DNA from 2 places in the Methylobacterium sp. 285MFTsu5.1 genome. Region 1 is predicted to be linked to the other one. Evidence: riboswitches for the same ligand, from Rfam matches in the RefSeq annotation. Region 1 holds a riboswitch; the other holds the start of a gene.

The links. A riboswitch is a leader RNA that binds a small molecule or an ion and turns the genes downstream of it on or off. The one in region 1 is predicted to bind thiamine pyrophosphate.
Region 2: another riboswitch for thiamine pyrophosphate. It lies ahead of thiC (phosphomethylpyrimidine synthase ThiC); the one in region 1 lies ahead of thiO (glycine oxidase ThiO).

What each region holds. Positions count from the first base shown of each region.
Region 1 is NZ_KB911278.1:166,269-174,207, reverse strand. Features, by position in the region: gene H288_RS0115700 (adenylate/guanylate cyclase domain-containing protein) at 1-356, shown strand, start outside; gene H288_RS0115695 (glycosyltransferase) at 446-1,567, opposite strand; gene H288_RS0115690 (TIGR02281 family clan AA aspartic protease) at 1,966-2,469, opposite strand; TPP riboswitch at 2,703-2,831, shown strand; gene thiO (glycine oxidase ThiO) at 2,896-4,119, shown strand; gene thiS (sulfur carrier protein ThiS) at 4,116-4,328, shown strand; gene H288_RS0115675 (thiazole synthase) at 4,331-5,134, shown strand; gene H288_RS0115670 (thiamine phosphate synthase) at 5,131-5,787, shown strand; gene H288_RS0115665 (peptidase) at 5,846-6,598, opposite strand; gene H288_RS0115660 (transglutaminase family protein) at 6,643-7,470, opposite strand; gene H288_RS0115655 (alpha-E domain-containing protein) at 7,492-7,939, opposite strand, start outside.
Region 2 is NZ_KB911275.1:72,988-80,926, reverse strand. Features, by position in the region: gene thiC (phosphomethylpyrimidine synthase ThiC) at 1-1,840, opposite strand, end outside; TPP riboswitch at 1,912-2,017, opposite strand; gene H288_RS0111995 (alpha/beta hydrolase) at 2,132-2,962, shown strand; gene H288_RS0111990 (restriction endonuclease) at 2,978-3,352, shown strand; gene H288_RS0111985 (acyltransferase family protein) at 3,469-4,539, shown strand; gene H288_RS0111980 (hypothetical protein) at 4,546-4,791, opposite strand; gene H288_RS0111975 (hypothetical protein) at 4,892-5,392, opposite strand; gene H288_RS0111970 (hypothetical protein) at 5,577-5,960, shown strand; gene H288_RS0111965 (DUF1275 family protein) at 5,998-6,714, opposite strand; gene H288_RS0111960 (hypothetical protein) at 6,719-6,937, opposite strand; gene H288_RS0111955 (LysR family transcriptional regulator) at 7,037-7,903, shown strand.

The DNA of each region.
Region 1 (7,939 bases):
AGGGCGCGCTCACGGCGGCCCAGCACGCCCTGGCGGCCCTCGACGAGGCGAACGCCCTGCACCAGTTCCCGGTGCCGGTGGCCGCCGGCATCGCGCTCCACCACGGCGAGGCCGCCTACGGCAATGTCGGATCCGGCTCACGCCTCGACTTCACGGTGATCGGCCGCGACGTGAACCTCGCGAGCCGCATCGCGCAGCTGAACCGCGCCCTCGGCGAGCCGCTGCTGATGTCGAAGCCCTTCGTGGACTTCCTCTGGGGAGACCCGATCCCAATGGGAGAGCACCGGCTCAACGGCTTCGACGAGCCCATGGCGGTGTTCCGGCCGAAATTCCTGCGGCCGCGCAAGTCCAGCTGAGCGGCCCTCCGATCGGACCCGACGTCACGCGGCGCTCGCGGAGATCCGCCGCGATCTGAGGCTCGCGGGCGATCCGCGCGCGGTGCGTGTCACCACGTCGGCACGAACGGCAGAGCGTAGGGTGTGTGCCGGCAACCCCAGACCGGATCGATCATCTGCGCCATCACGTCCCGGGCCAGGGCGCCGGCGCGTATGGCGACCTCCCGCGGGACATGCGCCCGCTCGAGGATCTTCAGGCAGGCATGTCCGCAGGCGCTGAACTGGCCGCTGTGGTACGCGTTGAGGGCGAACTCGTCGAGCAAGCCGTACTCGTAGACCCACGGGTTCAGGGAGATGCCCTCGCTCGGAAGCTCGAGAGCCAAGCCCGCCTCGGCGTAACGATAGCCTTCCGCGAACCGCTTCCTCAGCCTGCAGAATCGGCTGGCCCCGTGGCGCGCCTCCGCCCGCCCCGGACGGATTGCGGTGGCGCGCTCGTAGAGCTGCAGCACCCTGTCCTCCGGCTCGTCGAGGCGCTCCGCGTTCACCGCGGCCATCAGCAGGTTGAAATAGACCTCCTCGTCCCATCCGCCGAGATCGGCCCGCTTCAGGAAACAGGCGAACGCTTTCCGGTACTCGCCGGCGGCGTCGTAGGTGGTGCCGAGGTACATCGTGTACCGGGCGATCATGAAGGGGTCCGTCTCGACCGCCAGTGCCTTCTCGAGGACGGCGATATCCCGCGCGTCCGCCGTCGCGTCGCGGTGGCGGGCACCGTCGTCGCCCCGACGCATCGCGAGGGGGAGGATCGGTGTCTCTGTCACGCCGGGGCAGCTGAGGAATTCGTGCAGCACGCCCCGGTAACGCCAGTTCTCCCGGGTGCTGACCAGCTGGTTGCGCCAGTACCGCGTGTGCGCGTCGATGATCTCGAACCGATAGCCGGGCGCACGCAGCTTCGGCATCGTGAATTCCGCCGGGACGATCAGCTCATCGTCGGCGTCGATGATCAATGCGTACTGCGCGTGACGCCGCGCGAGTTTCAAGGCCTCGTTCCGGTTGAAGGCGAAATCGACCCAGGGGCGCTCGACCAGAGCACCCGGTATGTCCGCGAGCGCGGCACGGACGACATCCTGGGTTCCATCCGTCGAGCCGGTATCGACGACGATCCAATGATCGATGATCGGACGAACAGAATCGAGGCAACGCCGGATAACGTGGGCCTCGTCCTTCACGATCATGGACAAACAGATCGTCGATCCGCGATTCTTCATACCGAAGCCGTCCCATCGCGCGCTCACGTGTCGGATGCGCAGTCATGAACGCTCCTAGCATTGCCGGAATGCGCTGACAAAACAAACATATCCTTCGGAAAAATTTGGATTAAATATCTGAAACTACATATAATAAGCCAGTTATATATAAATTCTCCGGCTCACGGTCTTATGACTGCAAATACCCGCGACCGATAGACTGATCGAGCGGATCAGGAGACACCCGCCATCGGGCTGGCACGAGGCCCGAACGCCGTAGGTCATCGGCGCGGGCGTTGGGCCCGCAGCCGATCCCGTGGTGCAGGCCCGGGGGATCCCCACAGGCGCGCCTCGGCCAGACAGATCAGCGTCGATCTCCGGCCGCCTCAGCCCCTGAGCGTCATCGTGCTGCCGGAGATGCCGAAATCGCGCAGACGCCTGAGGAACGACATGCCCAGCAGGCTCGTCGACAGGAGCCCGCGCGGGATCACGACCGCATCGACGTCCCGGACCGTGATCGATCCGATCTGCACGATGGCGATCCGGATCGGCGCCACGCGGACCGTGCCGTTCGCGGTGTTCCAGACGCGGGTGAAATCGGCCGGAGTGACCCGGATCCCGATCCGCGCGGCATCCTCCTCGGAGAACGCGCAGGCGCTCGCTCCCGTATCGACCATCATCGGCAGCGAGCGGCCGTCCAACAGCGCATTGACGAAGAAGTGGCCGTTGCGCCCGGCCTGGAGGGCCACGCCGGCGGCGTCGACTGCGGGAACGGGCTCCGGCGGCGTGACGGCGAGGGCCACCGGCGCCGGCCTCATGCCGTCGCGCAGCTTCAAGGCGGCCGTGACACCGAGGAAGCCGAGCAGGCAGATCAATAGGATTGCGCGCACGCGAGTCCGCCCGTGACGTGGAGTGCCGGCGACCGGAGACGTTCCGGAATCCCGGTGATGAGATGCCAGACCAGTGAAGGGATGGTGCGCGATCGCGGTCGCCGCCGCGGCGCGCGCGCCGATTCCGCTCCGCTTGGTGTCCAGATCGTCACCGGGATCCGCGGATTGTCGCGGGAACGACTGGATGCTCGCGGCGCGGGGTTGACCGGCAGGGGCCGGGGAGCCACATCTGCGTCTGTTCCAGGGAGATCCCCGGCAAGGGGCTGAGAAACCGCTGGCACGTCCGTCAGGACCTGCGGCGCGGAAATCCTTCGAACCTGATCCGGCTCATACCGGCGTAGGGATTGGACCGCGGCCGCCTGAAAGGCAGGCCACAGCTTCTCACCGAAGCGCACGGCCCGATCTCCGCGACGGCAATCCGCGGAGATGATTGTGCCCCTCGACCGACCCGCCTCACCGATCGGCCGCCGCCGCAACCCGGACGGCAACGTCGCGCCGGCGACCCTTCCGGCGCGGACGGACGTCGCCGTGGTCGGCGGCGGGCTGATCGGGCTGTCGATCGCGTGGCGCCTCGCCCGGGCCGGCCGCGCCGTGACGGTGCTGGAGCGGGACACGATCGGGGCGGGCGCGAGCCTCGCGGCCACCGGCATGCTGGCCCCCGCCGCCGAGCACGAGCCGGGCTCCGATCCGCTGCTGCCGCTCGCCCTGGACTCGCTGCGGCTCTGGCCCGCGTTCCGCGACGCCCTGGAGGCCGAGTCCGGCCGGGCGATCGACTACCGCGCCGACGGCACCCTGGTGCTGGCGGTCGGCCGCGACGAGGTCGAGCGCCTGCGCTTCCGCTTCGACCTTCAGCGCCGCTCGGGGCTCGAGGCCACGTGGCTGCCGGGCAGCGAGGTGCGGCGCCTGGAGCCGGGCCTGCGCCCCTCCGTCACCGCCGGGATCCACTGCCCGCTCGACCATCAGGTCGACCCCCGTCTGGTCATGGACGCCCTCACCGAGGCCTGCCGCCGCGCCGGCGTAATTCTGGCGGAGCGGAATCCCGTCACCGCCCTGGACTGGTCGGGTGGCCGCGTGACCGGGATCCGCGCCGGCGACCGCGTCGTCCCGGCGGAGACCGTCATCCTCGCCTCCGGCGCCTGGAGCGGGGAGGGCGGTCTGCTGCCCGACGCGCTCGCCCTGCCGGTCCGCCCGCTGAAGGGCCAGTCCCTGGCCCTGCGCACCACCGCCCGGACCGGTACCCTGGCGCGGATGGTCTGGACCGAGCAGGTCCACATGGCGCCGAAGAGCGACGGCCAGCTCATCGTCGGCGCGACCGTCGAGGATTGCGGCTTCCGGCCCGGCGTCACCGCGGGCGGACTCTACGCCCTGCTGGAGGGTGCCCGCCGGGTGCTGCCCGGCATCGAGGAGATGGAGGTGGAGGCGGTCTGGAGCGGGTACCGCCCGACCTCGGACGACGACGCACCGATCCTCGACGCGATCGCGCCGGGCCTCGTCGCCGCCACCGGGCATCACCGCAACGGCTACCTGCTCGCCCCGGTGACCGCCGACGCGATCGCCGCGCTGGTGCTGCGCGGCGCGCTGCCGGAGGTGGCGCGTCCCTTCACCCGCGCGCGCTTCGGCCAGCCGGAAGCGCTGAGGGCCTCGGCATGAAACTCCTCGTCAACGGTGAGCCGCGCGAGTGCGCGGTCGAGACGGTGGACGCCCTGTTCCGCCTGGAGGCGGAGGAGAGCGGCATCGAGAGTCCGCAGGGTGTCGCCATCGCGCTGAACGGCCGCGTTCTGCGCCGCCGGGACTGGGGCGAGACACCGGTCGCGGAGGGCGACCGGGTCGAGATCGTCCGCGCCATGCAGGGAGGTTGAGCATGGACCAGAGTCACTTGCCGCCGCGCCCCGAGGGCGGGGATGACAGCCTGACCATCGCCGGGGTGAGGCTGTCGTCCCGGCTGTTCATCGGCACCGCCGGCTACCCGACGCAGGCGATCATGCGCGACGCCGTCGCGGCGAGCGGCGCCGACGTGGTCACCGCCTCGATCCGCCGGGTCTCGCTGCAGGGCCACGGCTCGGACACGGTCAAGATCCTGAAGGGCAAGCGCTTCCTGCCGAACACCGCCGGCTGCGAGACGGCCCGGGACGCGATCATGACCGCCGAGCTCGCCCGCGAGGCGCTCGACACCAACTGGATCAAGGTCGAGGTGATCGGCGACCGCGAGACGCTCTACCCGGACGTGATGGAGCTGATCGAGGCCTGCCGCCATCTCGTGGACGACGGCTTCGTCGTGCTGCCCTACTGCAACGACGACCCGATCGTGTGCCAGCGCCTGGAGGATCTCGGCTGCGCCGCGGTGATGCCCATGGGCTCGCTGATCGGCTCCGGGATGGGTGTCGCCAATCCGGCCAACCTGGAGCTGATCTGCCGCCGGGCGACAGTGCCGGTGGTGGTCGATGCCGGCATCGGCACCGCATCGGACGCGGTGATCGCCATGGAGCTCGGCGCCTCCGCCTGCCTGATCAACACCGCCGTGGCCAAGGCCGACGATCCGGTGCGGATGGCTCGCGCCATGGGCCGGGCCGTGGAGGCCGGGCGCGACGCCCACCGCGCCGGGCGGATCCCCCGCCGCGGCCGGGCCGAGCCGTCGAGCCCGCAGCTCGGCCTCGTCGGCTCGTGAGGGCGTTGCCGTCGCCGCTGCTCGCGGTGACGGACCGGCACGGGCATCCGCGGCCCCTCGCCGAGACCGTGCAGGCGGTCCTCGACGGCGGCGGGCGCTGGATCTGGTTCCGCGACCGGGACCTAGAGGCGGATGCCCGCCTGCGCCTCGGTGCGCGCGTGGCCGAGCGCGTGCGGGCCGCGAACGGCGTCCTGACGGTCGGAGGCGATGTCGCGCTCGCGCGCGCCCTCGGTGCCGACGGCGTGCATCTCGGCGGCGGCTCGGGACCGGAGGCGATCGCGGCGGCGCGGGCGGCACTCGGTCCGCTCGCGCTGATCGGCGTCTCGGCCCACGCGCCGCGCGAGGCTGCGGCTGCCGCGCAGGCCGGCGCCGATTACGTGACCCTCAGCCCGATCTACACGACCGCGAGCAAGCCCGGCTACGGGCCGGCGCTCGGGTCCGAGGGGATCGCCGCCGCGCGGGCGGCGGGCCTGCCGATCGTGGCCCTGGGCGGTGTCGGGCCCGAGATGATCGGGGCCTGTCGCGCGGCGGGGGCTGCGGGCTTCGCCGTCATGGGTGGCCCGATGCGCGCCCTGAATCCGGCCGACGCGACCCGGGCGCTCCTGAAGGCCTGGGGCGCAGCGGAGTCTTCAGCGGCTCGGACAGCCACGTAGAAATCTGCCCCCGTCCCGGCGAGCGCAGCGGAGCAAGACGGCCGATGCTGTAGTTGCCCTAGGCGTTGGACGGTCCGTAGGGCGGGCGCGGGATCGCCCGGTGCGCCGCGCGCAGCGCAGCCGACCAGCGCTCGCGCAGATCGTGGAAGTAGCCCTCGCCGGCCTCGATCCGGTGGTTCACCTCGAGCGTCAGCGCGTTCCGGCGAGCGACCGCGATGTCGATCGGCAGGCCGACGCCCAGATTGGAGCGCATGGTCGAATCCATCGAGACCAGGCTCACCTTGAGGGCGTCGTAGAGGTCGGTCGTGTACTTCACGGCGCGGTCGAGGATCGGCTTGCCGTACTTGTGCTCACCGATCTGGAGGAACGGCGCGTCGGTGCTGCACTCGATGAAATTGCCGGCGGAGTAGATCAGGTACAGCCGCATCTCGCCGGTGCCGATCTGGCCGCCGAACAGCAGCGAGATCGAGAACCGGATATTGGCCGCCTCGAACCCGTCCTTCTCGATGGCGCGCACCCGCCGGATGGCCCGGCCGATCAGCTGCGCCGCCTGGAACATCGTCGGCGCCTCGACGAGCTTCTGCGGCGGCTCACCCTCCTCCTCGCCGGGCACGCCCTCCTGGAGCAGGCTGAGCACCGACTGGGTGATCGAGAGGTTGCCCGCGGAGGCGAGCATCATCACCCGCTCGCCCGGCACGTTGAAATGGTGGAGCTTGCGGTAGGTCGAGATGTCGTCGAGCCCCGCATTGGTGCGGGTATCGGCGACCATGACCAGCCCTTCCTCCACCAGGACACCGACGCAGTAGGTCATCGTTTTCGGGCTCTCGTGCGGTCGGCGGACCGGGGTCGGGACGGTCAGGATTGAGCGGCGGCCCTGCCTTGCTCGACCCGGAGCTTCACGTCCAGTGTCTCGGTGCCACCGCCGGTCCGGCTGCCGCGGATCGGCGCCGCCCCGAGATAGTCCAGGCCGGTGGCGACGCGGATGTAGTTGTCCGTCGGGCTGACATCGTAGCACGGGTCGAACGCCACCCAGCCGAGATCCGGCACCAGGGCCTCGACCCAGCCGTGGGGCGCCTCGACATCCGCCTGCCCGTCCTCCCGGGCCCGGTAGCCGGCGACGTAGCGCGCCGGGATGCCGATGTGGCGGGCGGCGGCGATGAGCACGTGGGCGAGATCCTGGCAGATCCCGCGGCCCGCCGCGAACGCCTTGCCGGCCGGCACCGCGCCGCTCGCGGGACCGGGCTCGTGGGCCACAGCACCGTGGACCGCCCCCATCAGCCGGTGGAGTCGGGCCAAGGTCGCACCGTCGTCCTCGGCGGCGACGCGCTCCGCGAAAGCGTGCAGCTCCGGGCTCGCGGCGCACAGGTCCGTGTCGCGCAGGTAGAACTCGTCCGGCAGGCGCTCCACCGTGCCGCGCACGACGCCGTGTGTGTCGTCGGTGTCGACCTCGCCGGTGACCCGGATGGTCAGGGCGTCGGCCGGCTCGTCCGGGGTGAACCAGTGGACGACGTTGCCGAACCCGTCCTCGCGGGCGGTCAGCCGCCCGTCGACGGTGGTGTCGATCCGCCACCCGCGGACGTACTGCCCATCATGGTCGCGCGGCGTCAGCCGCAGGACCTGCACGAGCCCGCGGGCGGGCTGCTCGTACGTGTAGATGGTCTCGTGAACCACGCGGATGCGCATGCGCCGTCCTGTCCGTCCTGTTCAGCCGACCAGATACTGCTTCGCGATCGCCTCGCCCACCTTGTTGTTCTCGGCGATGAACGCCTCGACGAACTCGTGCAGCCCGGTGGCGAAGACCCGGTCGATATCCTCGCCCTCCAGCTTCGCCAACATGTTTCCGGCGAGGCGCTGGCTCGGGCCCCGGCGGCCGTAGGCGTCGGCGATCAGGTCGAGATACTCGACGATCACGCCGTAGCAGTTCGCGAAGGAGCGCGGCATCTGCTTGTTGAGCATCAGGAGGTCGGCCACCAGCAGCGGCTTGATGCTCTCCCGGTAGACCCAGTGGTAGGCGTTGAACGCCGACACTTCGCGCAGGATCGTGGTCCACTGGAAGTAGTCGAGGCTGCCGCCCACCGTCTCGTCGTGCGGCAGCAGGATCTGGTACTTCACGTCGAGGATGCGGGCGGTGTTGTCCGCCCGCTCGATCGCC
Region 2 (7,939 bases), on a different contig from region 1:
CCTGCGACTTCGCCCGCATGCCGGCCTCGGCCTCGGCCTTCGACATCGCGGGCGCCGCGCCCACGACTTCGCCGGCCTCCTCCATCGCCAGCACCTCGGCGCGCAGGTCCTGCGTGATCTTCATCGAGCAGAATTTCGGCCCGCACATCGAGCAGAAATGCGCGACCTTGTGGGCGTCCTTCGGCAGGGTCTCGTCGTGGAAGCGCCGGGCGGTATCCGGATCGAGGCCCAGGTTGAACTGGTCCTCCCAGCGGAAGTCGAACCGGGCGCGGCTGAGCGCGTCGTCCCGGAGCTGCGCGGCGGGATGCCCCTTGGCGAGGTCGGCGGCGTGGGCGGCGATCTTGTAGGTGATGACGCCGGTCTTCACGTCGTCCCGGTCCGGCAGGCCGAGATGCTCCTTCGGGGTGACGTAGCAGAGCATCGCGGTGCCGAACCAGCCGATCATGGCGGCGCCGATGCCCGAGGTGATGTGGTCGTAGCCCGGGGCGATGTCGGTGGTCAGCGGGCCGAGGGTGTAGAACGGCGCCTCGCCGCACTCCTTCAGCTGCTTCTCCATGTTGACCTTGATCTTGTGCATCGGCACGTGGCCGGGGCCTTCGATCATCACCTGGCAGCCCTTGTCCCAGGCGACCTTGGTCAGCTCGCCGAGCGTCTCCAGCTCGCCGAACTGCGCGGCGTCGTTGGCGTCGGCGATCGAGCCCGGGCGCAGGCCGTCGCCCAGCGAGAACGAGACGTCGTAGGCCCGCATGATGTCGCAGATCTCGTCGAACCGCTCGTAGAGGAACGATTCCCGGTGCCCGGCCAGGCACCAGCGCGCCATGATCGAGCCTCCGCGGGAGACGATGCCGGTGACGCGCCGGGCGGTCAGCGGCACGTGGGCGAGCCGCACGCCGGCATGGATCGTGAAGTAGTCGATGCCCTGCTCGGCCTGCTCGATCAGCGTGTCCTTGAAGACCTCCCAGTCGAGCTTGAGCGGGTCGCCGCCGACCTTCTCCAGCGCCTGGTAGATCGGCACCGTGCCGATCGGGACCGGGCTGTTGCGGATGATCCACGAGCGGATGTTGTGGATGTTGCGGCCGGTGGACAGGTCCATGACCGTGTCGGCGCCCCAGCGGATCGACCAGACGAGCTTCTCGACCTCGTCGGCGGCCGAGGAGGTCACGGCGGAGTTGCCGATGTTGGCGTTGATCTTGACCAGGAAGTTCCGGCCGATCGCCATCGGCTCCAGCTCGGTGTGGTTGATGTTGGCCGGGATGATCGCCCGGCCGCGGGCGATCTCGTCGCGGACGAATTCCGGGGTGATGAAGGGCGGGACCGAGGCCCCGAAGCTCTGGCCGTCCGCGAGCGCGGCCTCGGCGCCCGCGAGCATGGCCTCCCGGCAGACGTTCTCGCGGTGGGCGACGTAGATCATCTCCTCGGTGATGATCCCCGCGCGGGCGAACTCGTACTGGGTCACCATCTGGCCCGGGGCCGCCTTGCGGATGGTCCGCTCGGCGGGGCAGGGGGCCACGAGCTTGTCGCCCGCGAATCCGTTATCCTCGGGCTTCACCGCGCGCGGCGCGACGGCCGCGTAGCCGCGGGCGGCGACCCAGGGCTCGCGCACGCCGGGGAGGCCGGCATTGAGGTCGATGCGGGCATCGGTCTCGGTGTAGGGGCCCGACGGGTCGTAGACCCGCACCGCTTCCTCCTTCGGATCGGAGAGGACGATCTCGCGATAGGGGACGCGGATGTCCGGCCGCCCGGCCGGGTTCGCGTACGCCTTGCGCGATCCGGTGACCGGACCCGTGGTCACGGTCTCGGGGCTGCCTTTCACGTCCTTCGGGAGAACGGGTGCGTTCATCGTGGGCCTCTCCTCGTGCTGGAGCGGTCCGGTCCACGCGATGGCCGAGATGAGATGAGGTCGCGCGAGATGCGACCGCAGGTTCCCGTCCCTCCGCCGGTATGAGCCGGATCAGGTTCAAGGGTCAGGGCAGCGTGCCCAATCTCAGCCCTCTTCAGGGCCCCCCTCGGAACGGTTCCAGACTCGGGCCCGCGGACGGCTTTGTCAATGCTGACCGGCCGCCCTAGAAAACACATCCCCGAAACCGTTCGTCCGAACGCACGCGTTCTCCCCCGCCGCAATCGCACCGCAATGCGCCTCATCGCCGGCCTCCTGCTCGCCGCGCTCCTCCTCTGCGGGCTGGCCTGCGCCGCGCTCGCGCTCGGGCAGCGCCGGTTCCTCTATCCGGGCGCCTTCGGGCCGCAGAACCCGTGGACGATCCCGCCGGGCCTCGCGACGATCACGGTCGCGACCCCCGACGGCGAGACCCTGCACGGCCTGTGGCGGCCTCCGCGGCCGGGCTGCGGCGTCGTCGTGAGCTTCCACGGCAACGGGTCCCGCCCCGAGCCGCACGCGGCCCGCTTCGCCGCGGAGCCCTGGCGGGCGCGCGGCTGGGGCGTGCTCACTGTGGCCTATCGCGGCTATCCCGGCTCCACCGGCAGCCCCAGCGAGGACGGGCTGATCCGCGACGGGCTGGCGGCCGTCGAGGCCGCGCGGGCGCGGGCGCCCGACGCGCCGATCCTCCTCCACGGACACTCCCTCGGGGCCGCCGTGGCCGTGGCCGTCGCCGAACGGGTGCCGACGATCGGCCTGTACCTGGAGGCGCCGTTCGACTCGATGACCCACACCGTGCGGCTGCATGTCCCGCTAGCCCCGATCTGGCTCCTGCGCGACACGTACCGCTCGGACCTGCGCATCCGCGACGGGTCGGCGCCCGTGCTGATCGTGCAGGGCCGCGACGACACGGTGGTGCCGGCCAAGCTGGCGCGGAACCTCGCCGAGGCGGCCGGCCCGCGGGCGCGGATCGACGTGATCCCGGGGGACCACGTCTCCATCCTGGGGAGCCGGGATCGCGAGGCCGAAGCGCTGTTCGGACAGGGCGTCGGTCCGGCTTGCCCGCAGCCGGTGGACCAGCAGGGGTAGGAGAGGGAGGCTCGCGTGGTCGGACGGCGCTCGCAGCGCTGGAGCGCCGAGGATCCGGACGCGCCGGGCGTCCCGGGCCCGCCGGACCCGGTCTGCCCCCTCTGCGAGCGCCCGATCCCGCGCCGCGCCCGCTCCAGCCTCCATCACCTCACGCCGAAGCTGAAGGGCGGGACCCATCGCGGCACGGTCCGGCTGCACCAGATCTGCCACTCGGCGATCCACGCCCGCTACAGCGAGGCGGAGATCGCCAAGCGCCTCGCCGACGTCGAGGCCCTGCGCGCCGATCCGGAGATCGCGCGCTTCCTCGTCTGGGTCCGCGGCAAGCCCGACGATTTCCACGCCGCCACGCGCATGACCCGCGAGCGGAAGTCGGCGCGCCGCAAGATCTGACACCTGCCCGGCCGGCGTTTACCGGGCGTTCGTCACATCCGCAGGTGGCCGCCGCCCCGTTCCTTGCCGTCAACCCGAACCGGTCCAGGATCGCCCCGATCGCGAGGGTTCGGACGATGGCCGGGGTCGGGGATACGGGGGATCGACTCGCCTGGGTCGATATCGCCAAGGGGATCTGCATCCTCCTGGTCGTCATGATGCATTCGGTCATCGGCACCGGCGAGGCCATGGGCGGCGAGGGCTTCCTCCACCCGATCGTCGCCTTCGCGAAGCCGTTCCGCATCCCGGACTTCTTCCTGCTCTCCGGACTGTTCGTCGGGCGGGTGATCGACCGCGACTGGCGCCTGTTCTCCGACCGCCGGGTCGTCCACTTCGCCTATTTCTACCTGCTCTGGCTGGTGATCCAGTCGGTCGCCAAGTACGGCAAGATCGTCGGCGATGCCGGTCCCGCGGCCTTCGCGGCGCATCTCGCCCACGCGCTGATCGAGCCCTATTCCAGCCTCTGGTTCATCTACCTGCTGGCGGTGTTCTCGGTGGTCACCAAGGCCCTGCGCCGCGTGCCCGGCGGCGTGCTCCTCGCCGGCGCCGCCCTGCTGCAGATCGCCGACATCCGCAGCGAGTCGACCCTGATCGAGGAGTTCTGCGCCCGCTACGTCTACTTCGTCGCGGGCTACCTGTTCGCCGGGCGGATCTTCGCGCTCGCCGACGCGGCGCGCCGCCGCGTCCCGCTCGCCCTCTGCGGCCTCGGCGCCTGGGCGGTCCTGGAAGGCTGGCTCGCGCTGACCCCGTCGGGCCTGCCGGATCATCCGACCCTCGCCAGCCTGCCGCTGGTGAGCCTCGCCCTCGGCGGGGCCGGTGCCCTCGCGATCTTGGTGGCGGCGGCTCTCATCGGCCGCGCCGGCGGTCCGGTCGCCGAGGCGGTCCGGACCTGCGGCCAGCGCTCGATCGTGATCTACCTCGCCTTCTCGCTGCCGATGGCGGCGACCCGGGAGATCCTCGTGCGCACCGGCGCGATCGCCGATATCGGCCTCGCCAGCCTGACCGTCATGGCGATGGCGGTTGTCCTGCCGCTCATGCTGGAGCGGCTGGTCCGCGGAACGGCGCTCGACCTGCTGTTCGTCCGGCCGCGCCGGTTCCGGCTGGCCGGGTCCGGGCCTAAGCCGAGCCCGGCCCTGCAGGCGACCTGAGGGACCTCAGCCGTCGAAGGCGATACCGATCCGCCGGCTGCGCCGCCACGCCACGGTGGCCGGGCGCGGTTCGGTGCCCGTGCTGACACGAAGCGCGAAGCGGTCCGGCACGGCCTGATCGTCCTCGACCTCGATCTGCGCGCCGACGTCGGTGGCGTCCCAGACCAGGCAGCTCACCTCGCCGCCGTCGAGCAGCACGGCGCCGAACGTGAAGGCGTTCTTCCGGAAGGTGCCGCGGCGATTCTCCGTCATCAGCTCCTCCGTCCCGTCTCGTGGCTCCGCGGAGCCGGACGATGCCGGATCGCGGTTAACAGGGCAAATACGTTCCCGTGCCTGCCCTGCTCGACCGAGATCAGTACTCGTCGGGATCACCCCGGTAGCGGCGTGGCCCCGGCCCGTAATCGTCGTCGTAGGAGCGGCGCGGCGGCGGGCGGTCGTAGTCGCGGCGGTCGCGGTAGGCGTCGCGCCGGTCGTCGTAGCCGTCATTCCGGTAGCCGCCCCCGCCGCCGTAGGCACCCCCGCCGCCACCGCCGTAGCCGCCGCCGTAGCCCCCACCGCCGCCCGCGTTGATCCGCGGAGCGTACCAGCAGCTCTTCGCCTGGCCCGGCGCCGGATCGCCGAAGGTCTGGGTGTTGCAGGGCACGACGCCGCCCTGCGGGAACGGCCGGCCGTTCGTCCGGCCGGGCACGCCGTAATAGACGTTGGTGGGATAGGGCATCCGGCAGACGCCGCCCTCCTGCGCGCAGCCGACCAGGTTCACCGTGTCGAGCTGGTAGGCCTGGGCCGGGGCGGGTGCCAGCGCGCCGCCTCCCAGCGTGATGGCCCCGAAGGCCAGAGCGATCCGAATCTGCACGTCCCCGATTCCCCCGTGGTTCGCGGTGCGGGTGCCGAATAATCCGGTCGGCGGCTTCCGGCCAGCGGCCGCGCTCGCTATGGCGTCGCACAAGGATGCGCGCGGGCCGGTCCGCGGCCGGCGCGACGGTGATCGGGCGGAACGCCCCGTCGTCGGACGGGAGACGGCGCCCCGGGAGGCCTTGATGAGGGATGCGTCCGCGCAGGAGCTTCTGCTGCTCAGCGCACTCCAGGAATGCCGGATCCAGCTCGACGCGGCGCGCAAGGACGAGGCGGCCCGCGCCGCCGTCCGGGAGGAGCTCGAAGCCGCGCTCCGGCGCGAGGCCGCTCTCGCGGCGGCGATCGTGGAGGAGCGCGAGCGGACCGAGGCGGTCCGCCTCGTGCTTCAGGCGCTGTTGATGAGCGTCCGCCGGTTCGGTCTGCGCCGGCGCCTGTTCGGGGCGCGCATCGCCCGGCTCGGCCGCGAGACGCCGGATTCCGGTCCGCAGGCGGCCCGCCATCCCGTGCTGCTCGCCGAGGCGCGACGGGTGCTGGGTAAGCCATCGCCCGAACCGCCGGCCGAGCGGTGACGGCGGTCGCCGCCCGAGCGCCGCGCGGCGCGGCTCCTCACGGCCCGGCGCCGGCGTCTCCTGGCGCCGCGGCCAGGACGATCAGGGCCGTCAGAACGCCGAGCGGCAGGACGATGCTGCCGAAGGCGAGATGGGCGATCCCGAAGGCGCCGAACAGCGCGCCCGCGGCGAAGGCCGCGATCGCCGGAAGCACGCGCAGGAACCTCTCCCGGGTCTGATCGCGCTGTGGGCCGCGTCCCAGGACGAGGTCGGTCGCGTCGATGACGGCCTGGCTGACGCTCACCGTCATGACCGTGGTGGGGGCGAGATGGCCGAGAGACAGGCGGCCGATGGCGTTCTGTAACCCCATGGCCGCGACCGCGAGCATGCCGACGGCGATGGAAGCGGCACTGTCCGCTCCGCCGAGGGGCGACCACACGGTGCCACACAGCCCGAATCCCGCGAGCAGGGTCACCTCCACGGCGAGGAGCCAGGGCAGGGGGTCGAAAGCCCGCCGCTCCAGCGCCAGGGCCAGGACCCGCGCCCCCGCCACCGCTCCGACGAAGACGGGCAGCGCCAGGAGCTTGGCCACCACGCCGCTGGAGCTCGCGACCAGCTCGGCGCCGATCAGGACGAAGTTGCCGGTGACATGAGCGGTGAAGAGGCCGGTCAGGGCGATGAAGGCCGCAGCGTCGACGAAGCCGGCGACGAACGCCAGGGCGGCGCCGGCGAAGGGATCGCTCCCCGGTCTCCGAGCTCGCGCGGGACGACTCATCGTCTCAGTCGGCGAAGGGCGTCGCCGTCAGGCCGACCGGCATCCGCGGATTGGCGAAGTAGTCGGGCCAGCGATCGCAGAGATACAGGATCGCGACCAGCACGGTGGCGATCGCCAGCAGGGAGGCGAGCACCTCTGTGACCTGCGTCGCCCATTTCCCGAGCGTCGGGATCGCCATGAGGCCGCCGACGAACAGCGTGGTCACGATAACGGGTGCGGACATCGGGCAAGGCTTCGCGGCGCGGCTCTGGGACGGGGTTGTCCCGAACCCTAACGCTGCGCGGCGCCCGCAGGTTACCGATATCGGTTATCGTGACTCATGATAGGCAACCCGAACATCGAGCTGCTGCGCTCGTTCCTGGCCGTCGTCGAGAGCCGCAGCTTCACCGCCGCGGCGCAGGCTCTCGGTCTGCGGCAATCCACGGTGAGCGGGCACATCGCCCGGCTAGAGCAGGCGCTCGGTCGCGCGCTCCTGACGCGGGACACCCACCGGGTCGCGCCCACGCCGGACGGTCAGGCCATGATCGGCTTCGCCCGCGACGTGGTGGACGCGCAGGACCGGCTGCGCGCCTTCTTCTCGCCGGAAGGCCTGCGCGGCCGCATCCGGCTCGGCGTCTCCGAGGACTACACCCTGTCGACCCTGGCACAGGTCCTGGCCCGCTTCGCCGATCGGCACGACGCGGTCGATCTGCAGATCACGGTCGGGCTGAGCCGCGCCCTCTACCAGGGCTACGATGCGGGCGAGCTCGACGTGATCTTCTGCAAGCGGCGGCGCGGCGACCCGCGCGGGACCTTGGCCTGGGCGGAGGATCTGATCTGGACGGGCCGGCCCGGCCTCGTGCCGGATCCGGCCAAGCCCTTGCCCCTCGTGCTCTACCCGCCACCGTCGATGACCCGCACCTTGGCGCTCGACGCCCTCGAGGCAGTGGGCCGGTCCTGGCGGGTGGCCTGCACCAGCGGAAGCCTGATGGGGCTGCGGGCCGCCGTCGAGGCGGGCCTGGGCATCGCGCCGCATTCGGCCAAGATCCTGCCGCCGGGCCTCGCCGCGATCTCCGAGGCGGCCGGCCTGCCGCCGCTCGGCGCGGTCGAGTTCGTCGTGCTCGGCCCGGGTCGCCACCACGCGGCGGCGACCGCGCTGCAGGAGACGATCCTGGCGAGCACGGGCGAGCTTCAGGGCGCCGCGCGCTAGGGCAGCGTCGTCCCAACACGCGGTGGCCGGGCTCGA